Regions from separate parts of the Bacillus pretiosus genome, predicted to be linked through region 3. Evidence: a T-box and tRNA genes for the amino acid it is inferred to sense, from the RefSeq annotation. Region 3 holds a T-box; the other regions hold tRNA genes.
The links. The T-box of region 3 lies ahead of proS (proline--tRNA ligase). A T-box ahead of a tRNA ligase gene usually reads a tRNA of that ligase, here a tRNA-Pro.

Region 1: it encodes a tRNA-Pro, which carries the amino acid that the T-box ahead of proS (proline--tRNA ligase) is inferred to sense. The anticodon was not compared.
Region 2: it encodes a tRNA-Pro, which carries the amino acid that the T-box ahead of proS (proline--tRNA ligase) is inferred to sense. The anticodon was not compared.

Annotation. Positions count from the first base shown of each region.
Region 1 covers NZ_CM129593.1:4,699,383-4,706,320, forward strand. The annotation lists gene ACU8YW_RS24280 (S8 family serine peptidase) at 1-738, shown strand, start outside; gene ACU8YW_RS24285 (L-lactate dehydrogenase) at 912-1,856, opposite strand; gene ACU8YW_RS24290 (DUF4179 domain-containing protein) at 2,394-3,422, opposite strand; gene ACU8YW_RS24295 (sigma-70 family RNA polymerase sigma factor) at 3,415-3,882, opposite strand; tRNA gene ACU8YW_RS24300 (tRNA-Glu) at 4,157-4,228, opposite strand; tRNA gene ACU8YW_RS24305 (tRNA-Ser) at 4,234-4,324, opposite strand; tRNA gene ACU8YW_RS24310 (tRNA-Asn) at 4,331-4,405, opposite strand; tRNA gene ACU8YW_RS24315 (tRNA-Ile) at 4,413-4,489, opposite strand; tRNA gene ACU8YW_RS24320 (tRNA-Gly) at 4,500-4,570, opposite strand; tRNA gene ACU8YW_RS24325 (tRNA-Lys) at 4,584-4,659, opposite strand; tRNA gene ACU8YW_RS24330 (tRNA-Thr) at 4,670-4,745, opposite strand; tRNA gene ACU8YW_RS24335 (tRNA-Phe) at 4,760-4,835, opposite strand; tRNA gene ACU8YW_RS24340 (tRNA-Asp) at 4,850-4,925, opposite strand; tRNA gene ACU8YW_RS24345 (tRNA-Met) at 4,929-5,005, opposite strand; tRNA gene ACU8YW_RS24350 (tRNA-Ser) at 5,033-5,125, opposite strand; tRNA gene ACU8YW_RS24355 (tRNA-Ile) at 5,143-5,219, opposite strand; tRNA gene ACU8YW_RS24360 (tRNA-Met) at 5,224-5,300, opposite strand; tRNA gene ACU8YW_RS24365 (tRNA-Ala) at 5,321-5,393, opposite strand; tRNA gene ACU8YW_RS24370 (tRNA-Pro) at 5,408-5,481, opposite strand; tRNA gene ACU8YW_RS24375 (tRNA-Arg) at 5,492-5,565, opposite strand; tRNA gene ACU8YW_RS24380 (tRNA-Leu) at 5,569-5,657, opposite strand; tRNA gene ACU8YW_RS24385 (tRNA-Gly) at 5,674-5,748, opposite strand; tRNA gene ACU8YW_RS24390 (tRNA-Leu) at 5,778-5,858, opposite strand; tRNA gene ACU8YW_RS24395 (tRNA-His) at 5,882-5,957, opposite strand; tRNA gene ACU8YW_RS24400 (tRNA-Thr) at 5,968-6,043, opposite strand; tRNA gene ACU8YW_RS24405 (tRNA-Val) at 6,048-6,123, opposite strand; rRNA gene rrf (5S ribosomal RNA) at 6,128-6,243, opposite strand; rRNA gene ACU8YW_RS24415 (23S ribosomal RNA) at 6,345-6,938, opposite strand, start outside.
Region 2 covers NZ_CM129593.1:748,136-755,073, forward strand. The annotation lists rRNA gene ACU8YW_RS03745 (16S ribosomal RNA) at 1-1,261, shown strand, start outside; rRNA gene ACU8YW_RS03750 (23S ribosomal RNA) at 1,408-4,329, shown strand; rRNA gene rrf (5S ribosomal RNA) at 4,431-4,546, shown strand; tRNA gene ACU8YW_RS03760 (tRNA-Val) at 4,552-4,627, shown strand; tRNA gene ACU8YW_RS03765 (tRNA-Tyr) at 4,636-4,719, shown strand; tRNA gene ACU8YW_RS03770 (tRNA-Gln) at 4,731-4,805, shown strand; tRNA gene ACU8YW_RS03775 (tRNA-Lys) at 4,810-4,885, shown strand; tRNA gene ACU8YW_RS03780 (tRNA-Leu) at 4,900-4,980, shown strand; tRNA gene ACU8YW_RS03785 (tRNA-Gly) at 5,010-5,084, shown strand; tRNA gene ACU8YW_RS03790 (tRNA-Leu) at 5,101-5,189, shown strand; tRNA gene ACU8YW_RS03795 (tRNA-Arg) at 5,193-5,266, shown strand; tRNA gene ACU8YW_RS03800 (tRNA-Pro) at 5,277-5,350, shown strand; tRNA gene ACU8YW_RS03805 (tRNA-Ala) at 5,366-5,438, shown strand; tRNA gene ACU8YW_RS03810 (tRNA-Ser) at 5,459-5,551, shown strand; tRNA gene ACU8YW_RS03815 (tRNA-Ser) at 5,610-5,702, shown strand; tRNA gene ACU8YW_RS03820 (tRNA-Met) at 5,727-5,803, shown strand; tRNA gene ACU8YW_RS03825 (tRNA-Asp) at 5,807-5,882, shown strand; tRNA gene ACU8YW_RS03830 (tRNA-Phe) at 5,891-5,966, shown strand; tRNA gene ACU8YW_RS03835 (tRNA-Thr) at 5,976-6,048, shown strand; tRNA gene ACU8YW_RS03840 (tRNA-Trp) at 6,055-6,125, shown strand; tRNA gene ACU8YW_RS03845 (tRNA-Ile) at 6,137-6,213, shown strand; tRNA gene ACU8YW_RS03850 (tRNA-Asn) at 6,222-6,296, shown strand; tRNA gene ACU8YW_RS03855 (tRNA-Glu) at 6,298-6,369, shown strand; gene ACU8YW_RS03860 (CBS domain-containing protein) at 6,501-6,920, shown strand.
Region 3 covers NZ_CM129593.1:457,231-464,168, reverse strand. The annotation lists gene ACU8YW_RS02400 (TerD family protein) at 1-146, opposite strand, end outside; gene ACU8YW_RS02395 (TerD family protein) at 173-766, opposite strand; gene ACU8YW_RS02390 (ROK family protein) at 904-1,773, opposite strand; gene ACU8YW_RS02385 (LPXTG cell wall anchor domain-containing protein) at 1,975-2,997, shown strand; gene proS (proline--tRNA ligase) at 3,112-4,542, opposite strand; T-box leader at 4,589-4,795, opposite strand; gene ACU8YW_RS02375 (YesK-like family protein) at 4,889-5,182, opposite strand; gene ACU8YW_RS02370 (alkaline phosphatase family protein) at 5,337-6,650, shown strand; gene ACU8YW_RS02365 (MFS transporter) at 6,758-6,938, shown strand, end outside.

The sequences.
Region 1 (6,938 bases), 1.0 Mb from region 3:
GACTTCCCGTTCATTGATGTAACTTTCAAGGTAGAAAATGATGAGTTTTATGAAGCAAATGCTCAATTAGATTTACCGGTGTTCGTTTACTGGAAACAAGGTGAATCAGAGCCAAGCAGAATGCGTGTGCTTCAAGATCAAACATTCTCAGTTATGTCTTTAAACTCAAAAGTAGAAGGAAATATTAAACCTGGTGCATTCTTAAATGAACGTGGATATTTAGATGAGAAATTTGATTATACAAAGCTTGGTGTAAAAGTATATGCAACAGATTCTTACCGTCATAAGTTTGAAGGCTCACTTGATAAATACGGTTACTTCAAATTGAATGGACTTCCTGTTAATAAACGTGATTATAACTTATACGTGGAGGTTCCAGGACATTTAACAAGCCGACTAACTACAAAACTAGGTACTGAAAAAGATGGTAAACTACTTGGTCAATATTATTATGCACGACCTGACGAAAACCTTGCTGGCGATGTAAATGCTGATAAAGTAATTGATATGAAAGATGCTGAAATTATCGCTAGCAACTATGGTAAAAAAGGACTATCTGTGAAAGACGGCGACCTTAACAAAGATGGCATTGTCGACGAAAAAGATATTCGTTTCGTTGAAAAGAACTTCTTGAAAAAAGGACCAGATGCATCTAAATCACAAATACCTGTTGAAAAATCAAAAAGCGGTACACTGGCAGATATTTTAAAGAAATTAGGATTAACACCTAAAAAATAATAATAAAGAGCACTCTATATAAAGTAGAGTGCTCTTTTCTATAAACGACCCTTATCCAGCAAAAGGGGTATATTGGGGATATACAAGGGAAACCGGAAAAGGAATTTATATTAAATTATATAAAAACTCAGAGGTAGGAAGCAGTTTCCCGCCTCTGAATTATTTAGCAATTATTATAGTACTGGTGCCATTGTTTCTTTTAATACTTTTACAGAATGAGCGAATTTCGCTTTTTCTTCTTCATTTAGCTCAAGTTCTACGATTTCACGTACACCTTCGCGGTTAATAACAGCTGGAACACCTACGAAAGCATCTTTCTCACCATATTGTCCTTCAAGGTATGCAGATACAGTTAATACGCTGTTCTCGTTGCTTAAGATTGCTTTAGTTACACGAAGTAGTGACATACCGATTCCGTAGTAAGTTGCACCTTTACGCTCGATGATATGGTAAGCTGCATCGCGTACATTTTCGAAGATTTTATCTAAGTCTTCTTGTTTGTACTGCTCGTTGTTAGCTAAGATTGTTTCTAACTTTTGTACACCTACAGTAGCGTGGCTCCATACTGGAAGTTCAGTGTCACCGTGCTCACCAACGATGTAAGCATGAACGTTACGTGGATCTACATCTAAGTAGTCACCTAACATGTAACGGAAACGAGCAGAGTCTAAAGTAGTACCAGAACCGATTACGCGCTCTTTTGGTAAACCAGATTCTTTCCAAGTTACGTAAGTTAAAATATCAACTGGGTTAGTTGCGATTAAGAAGATTCCATCGAACCCGCTATCCATAATGCCGCGAACGATTTGTTTAAAGATCTTTGTATTTTTCTCAACTAAGTCTAAACGAGTTTCACCTGGCTTTTGTGGTAATCCAGCAGTGATAACAACTAGATCTGCATCTTTACAATCTGCATAGCTACCGCTCCAAACTTTTGTTGGTGATGGAGAGAATGGTACCGCATGGCTTAAGTCCATTGCTTCCCCTTCTGCTTTTGCTTCATTAACATCTACTAATACGAATTCTTCAGCTACACCTTGGTTGATCATTGAGTAAGCGTAACTACAACCTACAGCTCCTGTTCCTACTAATACTACACGATTGATACCTTTTTTCATGGTAATTTCCCCTCTCTATTGTTCACATATATTTTTTTATGATTGTTTAAGTAATTAATTAAAATACTAATTTAATGTTGTTTAACTTCTTTACATTCATATTGTAGCACGTATTATTGTGAAAAAGTTCACAAATTATGACCTATTTGTGAACTTTTTCACATAGAGTGTAAAGTTGATGGAATAGGTGTGGAATCCATCTCAATGGAGACGTTTTCTTTAGATTGTGAAAGGGATTTTCTTATGTTTTTGTCGGTAAGTGAAATTATATCAGCGATTTTTTAAATATATGGACCGTAACTCCAAATATATCAGCGATTTTTGCAATATATCGACTTACCGACAAAAACCGACAATGATAACAGCATAACAAACGCCATCCTTTCTGTATATTTCTACAAAAAGAATAGCGTCTTTTGATTATATGGATACAAATTTATCTTAGCTGGACAGCGATGTTTTTTCCATACACGTCAAATTAACATACCGTCACTTATTAACAGTCAATAAACATGTGAACCTAGCAAAGCTCTTTAATTATTGTAGCAACACAGTCGTTTTTAAATCTTCAGCACCTCCATTTTTTAATGTATCATTTAGATCACTAAGATACGTAGGTTCAATTGTTAAGGATTTTGGAGGATTATCCATTGGTGGAAGAGCTAAAACAATATGGTGTCCGTATAGTCCCGTGCTACCAACTTGCAAGCTGACTCCTTCGTAGATTTTTCCTTTATCATCAGTTACGGTATAATCAAGTGCTGGCCAGCTATCATTAGCTTCCATTTCTTTTGGATAATCAAAGGTCAAATCAATCCTCGTTGAAAGTGAAGAAAAGGTTACTTGATTTACTGTTAATGCATATAAATTATCTTTCGTTGATGTTTTTATATTAGGAGTGAATTTATGAATCTCACCTTCAACTTTTGTAAGAGGAAATGCTACGTTCCATATTCCTGTTTGTTCAAATAAATCTTTCCCATGGACGGAAACATCAATTTTATCACCAAATTCACCGTAATTAGCCAGAGTAAATTCATGCTGCTCAATAATGGTGTTTTGTCCTTTTGACTTCTGTGAAGTAGAACCAATTGCAGCTCTGACTTCTTTCCCATTAATGGTTATATAACTAAATCCAGCTTTCTCTTCATTACTTTTGGAAATAGGATTCTCTCCTTTGTATTCCACCGTGACCACTAAACGTCCACCATCGTAAACAGCTTCTTTCACATTCATCGTTAAACCACTATGACTATCTCGTCTCTCAATTGATGTGGCAAGCTCATCCTTTTCAATTTTATCAGAAGCAATATCATTAAATTGTGCATAAATGGAGCCTATAACTGGAACACCCGATAATGTCTTTGCCATGGTAGGAGAAATGAATCCAAAACCTAAGAGAGAAACACATATTCCACAAGCAATAAGACTAGAATACTTAATTGTTTTTTTTCTACGGTACTGATTTTTCTTAGCTTGAAGCATGGCTGTTTTTTCTCTTTGAATTAACCGATCTTCTGGTATAGGAATATCATTGATATGGTGATTAATTTCTTCTTTATTCATAACTATATCCCTCCTTTAAAATGGGGCGTAAGGCTTGCTTTGCTCGATGTAATTGAGATTTTACCGTTCCTTCTGGAGAATTAAGAACCTCAGCAATTTCCTTAATAGATAAATCGTGATAATACCTTAATAAAATAATGGTTTTGTAAGTAGGATCTAAGAAATTAAATGCCTCGGTTAAATCCAGCGATTGCTCTAATTTATTCATGCTCTCTTCTGTACATAAATTAGATAACATTTCATCATTCACAACAAATTGTCTAGAGGACTTTCTTACAAAATCAATGGATTTAAAAACAAGAATTTTAGTAATCCAACTTTGAAATTTCTCCGGCTTTTTTAATTTTCTCAATGAAAGATATGCTTCATAAATTGTTTCTTGGTATATATCCAGTGCATCTTGTTCATTTCTTACATAAGAATAGGCTGTTCGATATAGCTTTGGGCGAACAAAAGTAATAAGTTGTTCAAATGCTTGATCATTTCCTCTTGTTGCTTAGTTTACTAGATAGGCTATGTCCATTTTTATTTCTTCCTCCCTTTACTAATATAGTCGAATGAGAGAATAAAAAGGTTGCAAAAATAAATGCATATATATAAATCTCCTACAACTTATTGCAATAATTACTATCAAGCATTAAAGACACAAAAAACCCATAAAAAAAAGCAGACTATCCAAAGTCCGCTTTTACACAACAAAAAAGAGATAGCAGATTATGCTATCTCTTTTAGTATGACCCGTACGGGATTCGAACCCGTGTTACCGCCGTGAAAGGGCGGTGTCTTAACCACTTGACCAACGGGCCAATTCTGGCAGAGAAGAAGGGATTCGAACCCTCGCACCGCGTTCGCGATCTACTCCCTTAGCAGGGGAGCCCCTTGAGCCACTTGGGTACTTCTCTATAATATGGCTCCGCAGGTAGGACTCGAACCTACGACCGATCGGTTAACAGCCGATAGCTCTACCACTGAGCTACTGCGGAATAATTATGGTGGGCCTAAATGGACTCGAACCATCGACCTCACGCTTATCAGGCGTGCGCTCTAACCAGCTGAGCTATAGGCCCATAATTGAAAAGCGGGTGAAGAGAATCGAACTCTCGACCAGAGCTTGGAAGGCTCTTGTTTTACCACTAAACTACACCCGCATTAAATTGTAAATGGTGAGCCATGAAGGATTCGAACCTTCGACCCTCTGATTAAAAGTCAGATGCTCTACCAACTGAGCTAATGGCTCATTTTGAAAGTGGTGCCGACTAGAGGACTTGAACCCCCAACCTACTGATTACAAGTCAGTTGCTCTACCAGTTGAGCTAAGTCGGCTTGCGACTTCAAAATGGTGGCTCGGGACGGAATCGAACCGCCGACACGAGGATTTTCAGTCCTCTGCTCTACCGACTGAGCTACCGAGCCTTTATGTAAAAAAATGGCGGTCCCGACCGGGGTCGAACCGGCGATCTCCTGCGTGACAGGCAGGCATGTTAACCACTACACCACGGGACCATTTGGTTGCGGGGACAGGATTTGAACCTGCGACCTTCGGGTTATGAGCCCGACGAGCTACCGTGCTGCTCCACCCCGCGATGATAAAATATTTAATTTAGAAAAAATGGAGGAGGTAGAGGGATTCGAACCCCCGCGCGACTCTCGCCGCCTGTCGGTTTTCAAGACCGATCCCTTCAGCCGAACTTGGGTATACCTCCGAGATATAAAGCTTTAGTGGTGGACCTTGTAGGACTCGAACCTACGACCGGACGGTTATGAGCCGTCTGCTCTAACCAGCTGAGCTAAAGGTCCTTTATGGTAGCGGCGGAGGGGATCGAACCCCCGACCTCACGGGTATGAACCGTACGCTCTAGCCAGCTGAGCTACACCGCCATAAAATATATTAAAATAAGTGGAGCCTAGCGGGATCGAACCGCTGACCTCCTGCGTGCAAGGCAGGCGCTCTCCCAGCTGAGCTAAGGCCCCGTGTTTTTGGAAAATCGGGAAGACAGGATTTGAACCTGCGACCCCCTGGTCCCAAACCAGGTGCTCTACCAAGCTGAGCCACTTCCCGTTAATAAAAGCGCGCCCGAGAGGAGTCGAACCCCTAACCTCTTGATCCGTAGTCAAACGCTCTATCCAATTGAGCTACGGGCGCATATGGTGCCGAGGGCGGGGGTCGAACCCGCACGGTGGTCACCCACCGCAGGATTTTAAGTCCTGTGCGTCTGCCTGTTCCGCCACCCCGGCATGTCATATTGAAAATTGGAGCGGAAGACGGGATTCGAACCCGCGACCCCAACCTTGGCAAGGTTGTATTCTACCACTGAACTACTTCCGCAAGACATGTATGAGTTATTTTATTAAAAGTGCGGGTGAAGGGAGTCGAACCCCCACGCCAAAGGCGCTAGATCCTAAGTCTAGTGCGTCTGCCAATTCCGCCACACCCGCATATTAATTATTCAAAGAAAAAATGGGGCGACTGATGGGAATCGAACCCACGAATGCCGGAGCCACAATCCGGTGCGTTAACCACTTCGCCACAACCGCCATGATTTTCTGGTGCCGACTAGAGGACTTGAACCCCCAACCTACTGATTACAAGTCAGTTGCTCTACCAATTGAGCTAAGTCGGCTAAATGGTGGAGGATGACGGGATCGAACCGCCGACCCCCTGCTTGTAAGGCAGGTGCTCTCCCAGCTGAGCTAATCCTCCATTTGCCTGGCAACGTCCTACTCTCACAGGGACAAGGTCCCAACTACCATCGGCGCTAGAGAGCTTAACTTCCGTGTTCGGTATGGGAACGGGTGTGACCTCTCTGCCATCATTACCAGACTATATTCATTTAAGACAAGAATCATTGTAACTTATTTAACTTTTAAAGTCAACAAGTTTTTTATATTCTTTCAAAACTAGATAACATTGCTTCATATTATATGGTTAAGTCCTCGATCTATTAGTATTCGTCAGCTCCACATGTCACCATGCTTCCACCTCGAACCTATCAACCTGATCATCTTTCAGGGATCTTACTAGCTTACGCTATGGGAAATCTCATCTTGAGGGGGGCTTCATGCTTAGATGCTTTCAGCACTTATCCCTTCCGCACATAGCTACCCAGCTATGCCCTTGGCAGAACAACTGGTACACCAGCGGTGCGTCCATCCCGGTCCTCTCGTACTAAGGACAGCTCCTCTCAAATTTCCTACGCCCACGACGGATAGGGACCGAACTGTCTCACGACGTTCTGAACCCAGCTCGCGTACCGCTTTAATGGGCGAACAGCCCAACCCTTGGGACCGACTACAGCCCCAGGATGCGATGAGCCGACATCGAGGTGCCAAACCTCCCCGTCGATGTGGACTCTTGGGGGAGATAAGCCTGTTATCCCCGGGGTAGCTTTTATCCGTTGAGCGATGGCCCTTCCATGCGGAACCACCGGATCACTAAGCCCGACTTTCGTCCCTGCTCGACTTGTAGGTCTCGCAGTCAAGCTCCCTTATGCCTTTGCACTCTACGAATGATTTCCA
Region 2 (6,938 bases), 290 kb from region 3:
GCGTAGCCGACCTGAGAGGGTGATCGGCCACACTGGGACTGAGACACGGCCCAGACTCCTACGGGAGGCAGCAGTAGGGAATCTTCCGCAATGGACGAAAGTCTGACGGAGCAACGCCGCGTGAGTGATGAAGGCTTTCGGGTCGTAAAACTCTGTTGTTAGGGAAGAACAAGTGCTAGTTGAATAAGCTGGCACCTTGACGGTACCTAACCAGAAAGCCACGGCTAACTACGTGCCAGCAGCCGCGGTAATACGTAGGTGGCAAGCGTTATCCGGAATTATTGGGCGTAAAGCGCGCGCAGGTGGTTTCTTAAGTCTGATGTGAAAGCCCACGGCTCAACCGTGGAGGGTCATTGGAAACTGGGAGACTTGAGTGCAGAAGAGGAAAGTGGAATTCCATGTGTAGCGGTGAAATGCGTAGAGATATGGAGGAACACCAGTGGCGAAGGCGACTTTCTGGTCTGTAACTGACACTGAGGCGCGAAAGCGTGGGGAGCAAACAGGATTAGATACCCTGGTAGTCCACGCCGTAAACGATGAGTGCTAAGTGTTAGAGGGTTTCCGCCCTTTAGTGCTGAAGTTAACGCATTAAGCACTCCGCCTGGGGAGTACGGCCGCAAGGCTGAAACTCAAAGGAATTGACGGGGGCCCGCACAAGCGGTGGAGCATGTGGTTTAATTCGAAGCAACGCGAAGAACCTTACCAGGTCTTGACATCCTCTGAAAACCCTAGAGATAGGGCTTCTCCTTCGGGAGCAGAGTGACAGGTGGTGCATGGTTGTCGTCAGCTCGTGTCGTGAGATGTTGGGTTAAGTCCCGCAACGAGCGCAACCCTTGATCTTAGTTGCCATCATTAAGTTGGGCACTCTAAGGTGACTGCCGGTGACAAACCGGAGGAAGGTGGGGATGACGTCAAATCATCATGCCCCTTATGACCTGGGCTACACACGTGCTACAATGGACGGTACAAAGAGCTGCAAGACCGCGAGGTGGAGCTAATCTCATAAAACCGTTCTCAGTTCGGATTGTAGGCTGCAACTCGCCTACATGAAGCTGGAATCGCTAGTAATCGCGGATCAGCATGCCGCGGTGAATACGTTCCCGGGCCTTGTACACACCGCCCGTCACACCACGAGAGTTTGTAACACCCGAAGTCGGTGGGGTAACCTTTATGGAGCCAGCCGCCTAAGGTGGGACAGATGATTGGGGTGAAGTCGTAACAAGGTAGCCGTATCGGAAGGTGCGGCTGGATCACCTCCTTTCTATGGAGAATTGATGAACGCTGTTCATCAATATAAGTTTCCGTGTTTCGTTTTGTTCAGTTTTGAGAGAACTATCTCTCATATATAAATGTATGTTCTTTGAAAACTAGATAACAGTGTAGCTCATATTTTTTAATTTTTAGTTTGGTTAAGTTAGAAAGGGCGCACGGTGGATGCCTTGACACTAGGAGTCGATGAAGGACGGGACTAACGCCGATATGCTTCGGGGAGCTGTAAGTAAGCTTTGATCCGAAGATTTCCGAATGGGGAAACCCACCATACGTAATGGTATGGTATCCTTACCTGAATACATAGGGTAAGGAAGACAGACCCAGGGAACTGAAACATCTAAGTACCTGGAGGAAGAGAAAGCAAATGCGATTTCCTGAGTAGCGGCGAGCGAAACGGAACATAGCCCAAACCAAGAGGCTTGCCTCTTGGGGTTGTAGGACATTCTATACGGAGTTACAAAGGAACGAGGTAGACGAAGCGACCTGGAAAGGTCCGTCGTAGAGGGTAACAACCCCGTAGTCGAAACTTCGTTCTCTCTTGAATGTATCCTGAGTACGGCGGAACACGTGAAATTCCGTCGGAATCTGGGAGGACCATCTCCCAAGGCTAAATACTCCCTAGTGATCGATAGTGAACCAGTACCGTGAGGGAAAGGTGAAAAGCACCCCGGAAGGGGAGTGAAAGAGATCCTGAAACCGTGTGCCTACAAATAGTCAGAGCCCGTTAATGGGTGATGGCGTGCCTTTTGTAGAATGAACCGGCGAGTTACGATCCCGTGCGAGGTTAAGCTGAAGAGGCGGAGCCGCAGCGAAAGCGAGTCTGAATAGGGCGTTTAGTACGTGGTCGTAGACCCGAAACCAGGTGATCTACCCATGTCCAGGGTGAAGTTCAGGTAACACTGAATGGAGGCCCGAACCCACGCACGTTGAAAAGTGCGGGGATGAGGTGTGGGTAGCGGAGAAATTCCAATCGAACCTGGAGATAGCTGGTTCTCCCCGAAATAGCTTTAGGGCTAGCCTTAAGTGTAAGAGTCTTGGAGGTAGAGCACTGATTGAACTAGGGGTCCTCATCGGATTACCGAATTCAGTCAAACTCCGAATGCCAATGACTTATCCTTAGGAGTCAGACTGCGAGTGATAAGATCCGTAGTCAAGAGGGAAACAGCCCAGATCGCCAGCTAAGGTCCCAAAGTGTGTATTAAGTGGAAAAGGATGTGGAGTTGCTTAGACAACTAGGATGTTGGCTTAGAAGCAGCCACCATTTAAAGAGTGCGTAATAGCTCACTAGTCGAGTGACTCTGCGCCGAAAATGTACCGGGGCTAAATACACCACCGAAGCTGCGAATTGATACCAATGGTATCAGTGGTAGGGGAGCGTTCTAAGTGCAGTGAAGTCAGACCGGAAGGACTGGTGGAGCGCTTAGAAGTGAGAATGCCGGTATGAGTAGCGAAAGACGGGTGAGAATCCCGTCCACCGAATGCCTAAGGTTTCCTGAGGAAGGCTCGTCCGCTCAGGGTTAGTCAGGACCTAAGCCGAGGCCGACAGGCGTAGGCGATGGACAACAGGTTGATATTCCTGTACCACCTCTTTATCGTTTGAGCAATGGAGGGACGCAGAAGGATAGAAGAAGCGTGCGATTGGTTGTGCACGTCCAAGCAGTTAGGCTGATAAGTAGGCAAATCCGCTTATCGTGAAGGCTGAGCTGTGATGGGGAAGCTCCTTATGGAGCGAAGTCTTTGATTCCCCGCTGCCAAGAAAAGCTTCTAGCGAGATAAAAGGTGCCTGTACCGCAAACCGACACAGGTAGGCGAGGAGAGAATCCTAAGGTGTGCGAGAGAACTCTGGTTAAGGAACTCGGCAAAATGACCCCGTAACTTCGGGAGAAGGGGTGCTTTCTTAACGGAAAGCCGCAGTGAATAGGCCCAAGCGACTGTTTAGCAAAAACACAGGTCTCTGCGAAGCCGTAAGGCGAAGTATAGGGGCTGACACCTGCCCGGTGCTGGAAGGTTAAGGAGAGGGGTTAGCGTAAGCGAAGCTCTGAACTGAAGCCCCAGTAAACGGCGGCCGTAACTATAACGGTCCTAAGGTAGCGAAATTCCTTGTCGGGTAAGTTCCGACCCGCACGAAAGGTGTAACGATTTGGGCACTGTCTCAACCAGAGACTCGGTGAAATTATAGTACCTGTGAAGATGCAGGTTACCCGCGACAGGACGGAAAGACCCCGTGGAGCTTTACTGTAGCCTGATATTGAATTTTGGTACAGTTTGTACAGGATAGGCGGGAGCCATTGAAACCGGAGCGCTAGCTTCGGTGGAGGCGCTGGTGGGATACCGCCCTGACTGTATTGAAATTCTAACCTACGGGTCTTATCGACCCGGGAGACAGTGTCAGGTGGGCAGTTTGACTGGGGCGGTCGCCTCCTAAAGTGTAACGGAGGCGCCCAAAGGTTCCCTCAGAATGGTTGGAAATCATTCGTAGAGTGCAAAGGCATAAGGGAGCTTGACTGCGAGACCTACAAGTCGAGCAGGGACGAAAGTCGGGCTTAGTGATCCGGTGGTTCCGCATGGAAGGGCCATCGCTCAACGGATAAAAGCTACCCCGGGGATAACAGGCTTATCTCCCCCAAGAGTCCACATCGACGGGGAGGTTTGGCACCTCGATGTCGGCTCATCGCATCCTGGGGCTGTAGTCGGTCCCAAGGGTTGGGCTGTTCGCCCATTAAAGCGGTACGCGAGCTGGGTTCAGAACGTCGTGAGACAGTTCGGTCCCTATCCGTCGTGGGCGTAGGAAATTTGAGAGGAGCTGTCCTTAGTACGAGAGGACCGGGATGGACGCACCGCTGGTGTACCAGTTGTTCTGCCAAGGGCATAGCTGGGTAGCTATGTGCGGAAGGGATAAGTGCTGAAAGCATCTAAGCATGAAGCCCCCCTCAAGATGAGATTTCCCATAGCGTAAGCTAGTAAGATCCCTGAAAGATGATCAGGTTGATAGGTTCGAGGTGGAAGCATGGTGACATGTGGAGCTGACGAATACTAATAGATCGAGGACTTAACCATATAATATGAAGCGATGTTATCTAGTTTTGAAAGAATATAAAAAACTTGTTGACTTTAAAAGTTAAATAAGTTAAAATGATTCTTGTCTTAAATGAATATAGTCTGGTAATGATGGCAGAGAGGTCACACCCGTTCCCATACCGAACACGGAAGTTAAGCTCTCTAGCGCCGATGGTAGTTGGGACCTTGTCCCTGTGAGAGTAGGACGTTGCCAGGCAAAATGGAGGATTAGCTCAGCTGGGAGAGCACCTGCCTTACAAGCAGGGGGTCGGCGGTTCGATCCCGTCATCCTCCACCATATATGTCGGAGGGGTAGCGAAGTGGCTAAACGCGGCGGACTGTAAATCCGCTCCTTCGGGTTCGGCAGTTCGAATCTGCCCCCCTCCACCATTCTTAATTAATGGGCTATAGCCAAGCGGTAAGGCAACGGACTTTGACTCCGTCATGCGCTGGTTCGAATCCAGCTAGCCCAGCCATTAAGAGCCATTAGCTCAGTTGGTAGAGCATCTGACTTTTAATCAGAGGGTCGAAGGTTCGAATCCTTCATGGCTCACCATTTTAAATAAATATGCGGGTGTGGCGGAATTGGCAGACGCACTAGACTTAGGATCTAGCGCCTTTGGCGTGGGGGTTCGACTCCCTTCACCCGCACTTTTAATAAAATAACTCAAACATGTCTTGCGGAAGTAGTTCAGTGGTAGAATACAACCTTGCCAAGGTTGGGGTCGCGGGTTCGAATCCCGTCTTCCGCTCCAATTTTCAATATGACATGCCGGGGTGGCGGAACAGGCAGACGCACAGGACTTAAAATCCTGCGGTGGGTGACCACCGTGCGGGTTCGACCCCCGCCCTCGGCACCATATGCGCCCGTAGCTCAATTGGATAGAGCGTTTGACTACGGATCAAGAGGTTAGGGGTTCGACTCCTCTCGGGCGCGCTTTTATTAACGGGAAGTGGCTCAGCTTGGTAGAGCACCTGGTTTGGGACCAGGGGGTCGCAGGTTCAAATCCTGTCTTCCCGATATTCCCAAAAACATGGGGCCTTAGCTCAGCTGGGAGAGCGCCTGCCTTGCACGCAGGAGGTCAGCGGTTCGATCCCGCTAGGCTCCACTTTATTTATTATATGTCTCGGAGGTATACCCAAGTTCGGCTGAAGGGATCGGTCTTGAAAACCGACAGGCGGTGAGAATCGCGCGGGGGTTCGAATCCCTCTACCTCCTCCATTTTCTTTTTAAATGGTTTAGATACATATAATAATAAAATTTTTATTTTTTCCTTCATGGAGGTATACCCAAGTTCGGCTGAAGGGATCGGTCTTGAAAACCGACAGGCGGCGAGAGTCGCGCGGGGGTTCGAATCCCTCTACCTCCTCCATTTTTTAAAAAAACATTATATTGTCGCGGGGTGGAGCAGCACGGTAGCTCGTCGGGCTCATAACCCGAAGGTCGCAGGTTCAAATCCTGTCCCCGCAACCAAATGGTCCCGTGGTGTAGTGGTTAACATGCCTGCCTGTCACGCAGGAGATCGCCGGTTCGACCCCGGTCGGGACCGCCATTTATGTTGGCTCGGTAGCTCAGTCGGTAGAGCAGAGGACTGAAAATCCTCGTGTCGGCGGTTCGATTCCGTCCCGAGCCACCATTTTTTTATGCCGACTTAGCTCAATTGGTAGAGCAACTGACTTGTAATCAGTAGGTTGGGGGTTCAAGTCCTCTAGTCGGCATCCTTTAGGGGCATAGTTTAAAGGTAGAACTGAGGTCTCCAAAACCTCCAGTGTGGGTTCGATTCCTACTGCCCCTGTAAAAGTGTATGGGCCTATAGCTCAGCTGGTTAGAGCGCACGCCTGATAAGCGTGAGGTCGATGGTTCGAGTCCATTTAGGCCCACCATATATTATTCCGCAGTAGCTCAGTGGTAGAGCTATCGGCTGTTAACCGATCGGTCGTAGGTTCGAGTCCTACCTGCGGAGCCATGGCCCGTTGGTCAAGTGGTTAAGACACCGCCCTTTCACGGCGGTAACACGGGTTCGAATCCCGTACGGGTCATAAAAAAAAGAGTCAGCAATATGCTGACTCTTTTTTTATTTTGTGGAATCCTCCTTTATCAACTGATTTTCCTGAAATAAATAAAGGGATTTAGGAAAAGCTATGGTATGTATAAAAAGGAGGAGACAAAAATGACACGAGTGAGAGACTTTATGAGTACTGATGTTGTACATTGTACACCGCTAGACAATGTATATGAGGCTGCTGTAAAGATGAAAGAAGAATCGATTGGATTGATTCCGGTTGTTGAAAATGAGCAAGTTGTTGGTCTTGTTACGGATCGAGATTTAGTTGTTCGAGGGATTGCTGAGAAACATCCTGGATCTAATAAAATTACAAATGTAATGACAACAAACATTGTTTCAGTTTCTCCAGATGAACCTATTGAAAAGGCTACAGAGTTAATGGCACAGTATCAAATTAGACGATTGCCAGTAGTTGAGAGTGGTCAACTCGTTGGGATGTTAGCACTAGGAGATTTAGCTATAAAAGAATCGGCAGATGATCAAGCGGGATTTGCTTTAAGTGAAATATCAGAGCATACGGAATGAAGTGAGACTTTAATTAGT
Region 3 (6,938 bases):
AAGAAAATACTAACATCTAAATCGAAATCGTTTTGTCCGTCATAACGATTCGTATCCCAACCAAGTCCTACAAGAACTTTTGAAAGACCTGGATTTGTTTTTGTTAAGTCTACCTTTTGTCCTTTTTTCAATGAAATTGATGCCATATTCAATTCCTCCTCGGTTTATTTTATTAATAACGTGATACAATCTCACTTAAGTTTTTATCTTGTGTGCCTTCTCCAACAGCTGAAAACTTCCATTCACTTCCGTGGCGATACATTTCACCTGCAATTAGAGTCGTTTTGCCAGCATAATTATCCGATAAATTATAGCGTGCTAATTCTTCACCAGTTTGCGGGTTTTGAATACGAATATATGCATTACGAATCATCCCGAAATCTTGACGACGATTTACACAGTCATAAATATTTACAACGAATACTAAACGATTAATACGGCTTGGAACTTTATGTAATTCTACGAAAATTGTTTCGTCGTCACCAGCGCCTTCACCTGTTAAATTATCTCCTGAATGAATAATACTACCACAAGTAGAAAGTTTGTTTCCGAAGTAAACTAAATCGTTTTTGTTTAAAAAGCGATCCCCTTCTAACATAACAACAGATGCATCACAATCTACATTTGGTTTACTTCCAAATAATGAAGACAGAAACCCACCTGATTGTCCAATTGGATCCCAGCCTAAGCCAACCTGTAGTTTTGCTACTTTTGGTTGTCCTTTCGTTAAATCGATCTTTTGACCTTTTTCTAAAATAATAGGCATGAAGTTTCTTCCTTTCTACAAAGCATTTTCCAAATCGGAAAATATTGTATTCTCCCCTTATATTGTAGCATTATTTACCTAGTGATAAAAAGGATAAATTCTCAGTTATATGAAAACATTCATATAACTTATTTATGCTAATGTAAGAAGTGGTAAATAGCACCAACCATTCCTGCGCAATTTCCGTTTTGTGCAAGTTCAATCTCACAATTATTATAAATCTCTTTATTTAAATATTTTTCTACCTCTCCTTTTACTTCTTTTAAGAACTGCTTTCCCCTATCAGTAATTCCTCCACCTATAACAATCATTTCTGGATTAAAAATATAAGCAAGGTTACTAATTCCAATCGCTAAATGTTTAAAGAAAACCTCAACTGCTTGCGTAACTTCTCTATCTCCTTTATCATACAGTTCGAAAATCGTTTTTCCATTCCAATCACTTTCACCTTTATATTTTCGCACAAGACAAATTAACCCTGAAATGGAAGCGACCTCTTCAAACGGCCTTCCTTCTATCAACATATTTCCCCATTCGCCAGCACTAAACGAATGCCCCCTATATAAATCTCCATCTATAAAAATTGCTCCTCCAATACCAGTTCCAAGAGTAAGCATAATAAAATTTCTTTTTCGGTTTCCAATACCTTTCCATTTCTCTCCCAAAGCTGCACAATTCACATCATTTTCAATGGACACAGGAACTTGTAATACCCTTTGCAATCTATCAATAATAGGAATAGTCGCGTAGTTCGGAATATGCTCCACCCCTCCCGTTACAACCCCTTTATGAATATTAACAATTCCCGCAGTACTAATACCAATTCCCGAAATCGTATGCTCATTCATTAATTTTTTGGATAGAAGAATAAGTTTTTGAATGATTTGTTCCCCGCCCAAATGAATTTCTGTTGAAACTGTTTTATGCTTTAATACCGTCCCTGTTTCTGAGACAATCCCATATTTAATTTGCGTACCACCAATATCAAATGCAATATATTCTTTCATCTGCTGTCACTTCCTCTACTGTAATGAGTGTAAAATTCCCACCACTCTACTATTATAAAGAATTTACACTAACTCTTTTCTCTCTTCAGAAATACACCACCTTTTTCTATATATAGTTTTTTTTGCATAAAACTCTTTTTCCTATGAAATATTACAAAGGGATGTATTTTAGATGGAATATTAATTTTCAGGAGGAAATCAATGACAAAAATCTTCATTTTAGCATCAACTCTTTCTTTATCTTTTTTTAGTGGTTTAAATATCGGTAATGCAGCAACAGACAACTTCTCTCCAGTAACAAATGCGATTGTACAAAATAACGATCATTTAGCAGAAGGCAACTCAAAAGATAATAATAAACCACCAGGAAACAATGGTTCTCAGGACGATAGTGGTTCTGGCGGCAATGACTCGGGTGGCAACGGCTCGGGTGGCAATGGTTCTGGCGGCAACGACTCTGGCGGCAGCGGTTCTGGCGGCAACGGCTCGGGTGGCAATGGTTCTGGCGACAACGGCTCTGGCGGCAACGACTCTGGCGGCAGCGGTTCTGGCGGCAATGGCTCGGGTGGCAATGGTTCTGGCGACAACGGTTCCGGTGGTAACGGTTCTGGTGGCAATGGTTCTGGCGGCAGCGGTTCTGGTGGTAGTGGTTCTGGTGGTAACGGTTCTGGTGGTAACGGTTCTGGTGGCAACGGCTCAGGCGGTAACGGTTCTGATGGCGGTGGTTCTAGTGGCAACAGTTCCGGTGGTAACGGTTCTGGCGGCAACGGCTCGGGTGGCAATGGTTCTGGTGGCAGTGGTTCTGGTGGCAACGGCTCGGGTGGCAACGGCTCGGGTGGCAATGACTCGGGTGGCAATGACTCGGGTGGCAGTGGCTCTCAAGGTGGTAATGGCTCTCAAGGCGGCAACCGCGTTAAAGACGATAGCGGTTCTCAGGGTGGCAACGGCTCTCAAGGTGGCAATAGCTCTCAAGGCGGTAACCGCGTTAAAGACGATAGCGGTTCTCAGGGTGGCAATGGCTCTCAAGGCGGCAACCGCGTTAAAGACGATAGCGGTTCTCAGGGTGGCAACGGCTCTCAAGGTGGCAATGTAAAAGATAATGCGAAAGAACAAGGCGATAAGTTACCTAATACGGCAACACATTATCCTGCATCTATTTTAATGGGACTTTCAACATTCCTAATCGGTATGTTACTATTTATTCGCCGTAAAAACGCAAAATAAAAACACATCCTTCCATCTAAAACATACATAAAACAAATTGCAAAACTAAAAAGGACTTTGGATTGCATTTTATTATGCAGCCCAAAGTCCTTTTTATCATCTATCAAAAAAGCATTAATACGCTTTTCCCCAATACACCATTTGTTTAGCTTCTTTACCACAACAAATACATTCGTCAGCTAAATGCTCTTGCTCAAAAGGCATACAGCGAGAAGATACTCCAACTTCTTCTTTTAGTTTCTCTTCACAAGCTAATTCTCCGCACCACATTGCCTTAATAAATCCTTGCTTTTCATCAGCTACTTTTTTCATCTCTTCGAAATTCGTCACACTATACGTATTCTCATCGCGAAATACTTTTGCCTTATTAAATAAAGAATTATGAATTTCCTCAAGTAGTGCTGGAATACGCTCTTCTAATTGATCTATTGATATAAATTCTTTTTCTTTCGTATCTCTTCTTACAAGTACAACTTGATTCTTTTCAATATCTTTAGGACCAACTTCTAATCGAATTGGAATACCCTTCATTTCATACTCATTAAATTTCCAGCCTGGTGTTTTATTACTAGCATCTATTTTTACTCGTGCAACCTTTTGAATATGTTCTTGTAACTCTGTTGCTTTCGCTAAAACTCCTTCCTTATGCTGCGCAATTGGTACAATAACAACTTGCACTGGTGCAACTTTAGGAGGCATTACAAGACCATTATTATCGCTATGAACCATAATAAGTCCACCTATCATTCTTGTTGATACACCCCAAGATGTTTGGTGTACATATTGCCACTTACCGTTGCGATCTAAAAATTTAATATCAAATGCTTCAGAGAAATTCGTTCCAAAGTTATGGGATGTTCCTGTTTGAAGTGCTTTCCCATCATGCATTAAACTTTCGATCGTATAAGTTGCCTTTGCTCCTGCAAACTTTTCTTTTTCTGTTTTTTGCCCTTTAATTACTGGTATCGCTAAATAATCTTCACAGAAAGAAGCATATAGATTTAAAATATGTAACGTTTCAGCTTGCGATTCTTCTGCTGTTTCATGAATTGTATGGCCCTCTTGCCATAAGAATTCCGTTGTACGAAGGAATGGTCTCGTTGTTTTCTCCCAACGAACTACTGAACACCACTGATTATATAGCTTTGGCAAATCATTATAGGATTGCACAATTTTTGAAAAATGCTCACAGAATAAAGTTTCAGATGTAGGGCGTACACAAAGTCTCTCCGCTAATTTTTCATCCCCGCCATGTGTCACCCATGCTACTTCAGGAGCAAATCCTTCTACATGATCCTTCTCTTTTTGCAATAAGCTCTCTGGGATAAACATTGGCATATATACATTTTCATGACCAGTTGCTTTTAACTTTTCATCCATAACTTTCTGCATATTTTCCCATAAGGCATAACCGTACGGACGTAGAATCATACATCCTTTTACACTTGAATAATCAACAAGTTCTGCTTTTTTTACAATATCTGTGTACCACTGTGCAAAATCCTCTTCCATCTTCGTAATCGCTTGTACTTGTTCTTTTGCCATAGTCAATCTTCCTCCTTTTGAAAATACAAAAAAGCCCGTGTCCCTAAATAGGGACCGAGCTTTGCCGGCGTTACCACCCTGATTCATGCACAAAAATTGTGCATGCTCTCTTTTTGATAACGGGAAATTCCCGCTGCATATGCAGAACGCAAAGGTAGGTTCCATATCGCCTTTTTAAGAATCTTTCAGCCTAGCGGATTCTCTCTCTGCTAAAAAGGTTGAACATGTACTAGTCCTTTTTCATCGTTATAACGAAATAAATTTGTTGATTATCATAATACAAATTCTTTTTTTAAACAATAGCTAATTTTCTCATTTTTATATATTCTTTTCATTTTCTGCAGTTTTATACGTAGCTTTTTCGCGAGATTTTTACCAGTTGATGTGCAATCATACCGATAAGTGTACCAAGTAGAACGAAGAAACCAATAAATCCATATCCCATTCCTTCCCATCCACCAATCACCATCATTGTAACGGGAAAGGATGCTAAGCAAAGAAGTATTAAACTAAGTGCAAATATAATATCGAACTGTTTGTTTGGAAACCGTTTCTTTAGTAAATACGAAATAGTAAATACAAGGATAATCGTAATTCCGCCAATGATGTAAAAGATACTAAATCCATCTAGCCAATCCATAGTATTCCCTCCTTCCATTCATTCCCTTATACTTAATTATATGTTTAATTTTTCTGAAAATAAATAATAAATTTTTACCTAGAAATATATTTTTATTACTAGGTATTAGTAGTAATATATAAGAATAGGTTTTATATAATCAGGAGGGAACTTTATGGATAAAGCATTAACAAATCACGTCATTATTTTATCTTTCGATTGCTTATCAGCTTTAGATTTTCCTATATTACAAAAACTCCCTAATTTTCAAACATTAATAAACAAGGGCGCGATGGCGAGAAAAGTGGAACCTATTTATCCTTCTGTAACATATCCAAGTCACTCAACAATCGTTACTGGAAACTACCCTAATAAACATGGCGTAGTTAGCAATACGTTACTTCAACCTGGACGCGAGTCACCAGATTGGCATTGGTACCGAAAATCCATTAAAGGAACAACGTTATACGATGAAGCACATAAAGCAAATTTAACGACAGCTGCCCTTCTATGGCCTGTTACCGGCAGAGCAAATATTGATTACAATTTACCTGAAATTTTTCCAAATAGACCGTGGCAAAATCAAATCTTAGTTTCATTATTTAGCGGTAGCCCACTATATCAATTAGATTTGAATCAGCGTTTTGGTCATATAAGAAATGGCTTATCACAGCCTGAACTCGATGATTTCGTACTTGCATCTGCTGTGCATACAATCCAGACGAAGAAGCCTAATGTCATGTTTATACATTTCACCGATTTAGACACTCAAAGACACTATCACGGCTTTGAATCTAACGAAACAATAGCTGCTATCCATAGACATGATGAACGGCTAGGAAAAATTATTCAAGCTTTAAAAGACAGTGACCTATACGAAGAAAGTACAATTATCGCTCTCGGTGATCATAGCGCTTTAAGTGAAAACAAAGCCATTCAATTAAATGTACTATTTCATCAAAATGGGCTTATATCTATAAATTCAAAAGGAAAATTAGTAGACTGGAAGGTCTATTGCCAAAGTTGCGACGGCTCTGCCTATGTATATGTGAAAGACAAAAATGATACGGATACAATTCGAAAAGTACAACTACTACTTGAAGAGTTACTTCAAAATAAACAAAACGGTATTGAATTTATGCTTCATGATGAAGCTGCAAAAGACTGCGGTGCAGATGGTAATTGTTTATTTATGTTGGAAGCACAAGAAGGATATTATTTCACTGAAAACTATACAGGCGATTTTATAAAAGAAATTACTGAAAAAGATGTTACGCCCAGTAAAAAATATACATTTGGTACGCATGGATACTCTCCAACAAAACCTAACTATGAAACAATTTTTATCGCTGCTGGGAAAGGGATAAAAAGCGGCGTTACCATTCCGTACATGAGACTTATTGATGAAGGTCCAACTATCGCTAGACTACTCGGTTTACACTTAGGTGAAACAGACGGATCAATTGTAGAGGATTTACTTCAATTGTAAAGAACTGTGTATATATGTAAAAGTTATGTAAAAATCATCACTGTTTCTCTTTTTATAATTTTTATTTTTGTACACTGTTAGTAGAACAATTTAAGGGGGAACATTATATGAAAAAAATGTCCAGACAAGAAAAAAGCTGGATATTATACGATTGGGCGAACTCGGTATATTCGCTCGTCATTACAACTGCATTATTCCCAATTTACTTTAAAGCAGCTGCAAAAGAAGCCGGACTACCTGGTGCAACTTCAACGGCATATTGGGGATATGCAAACTCTTTCGCTACAC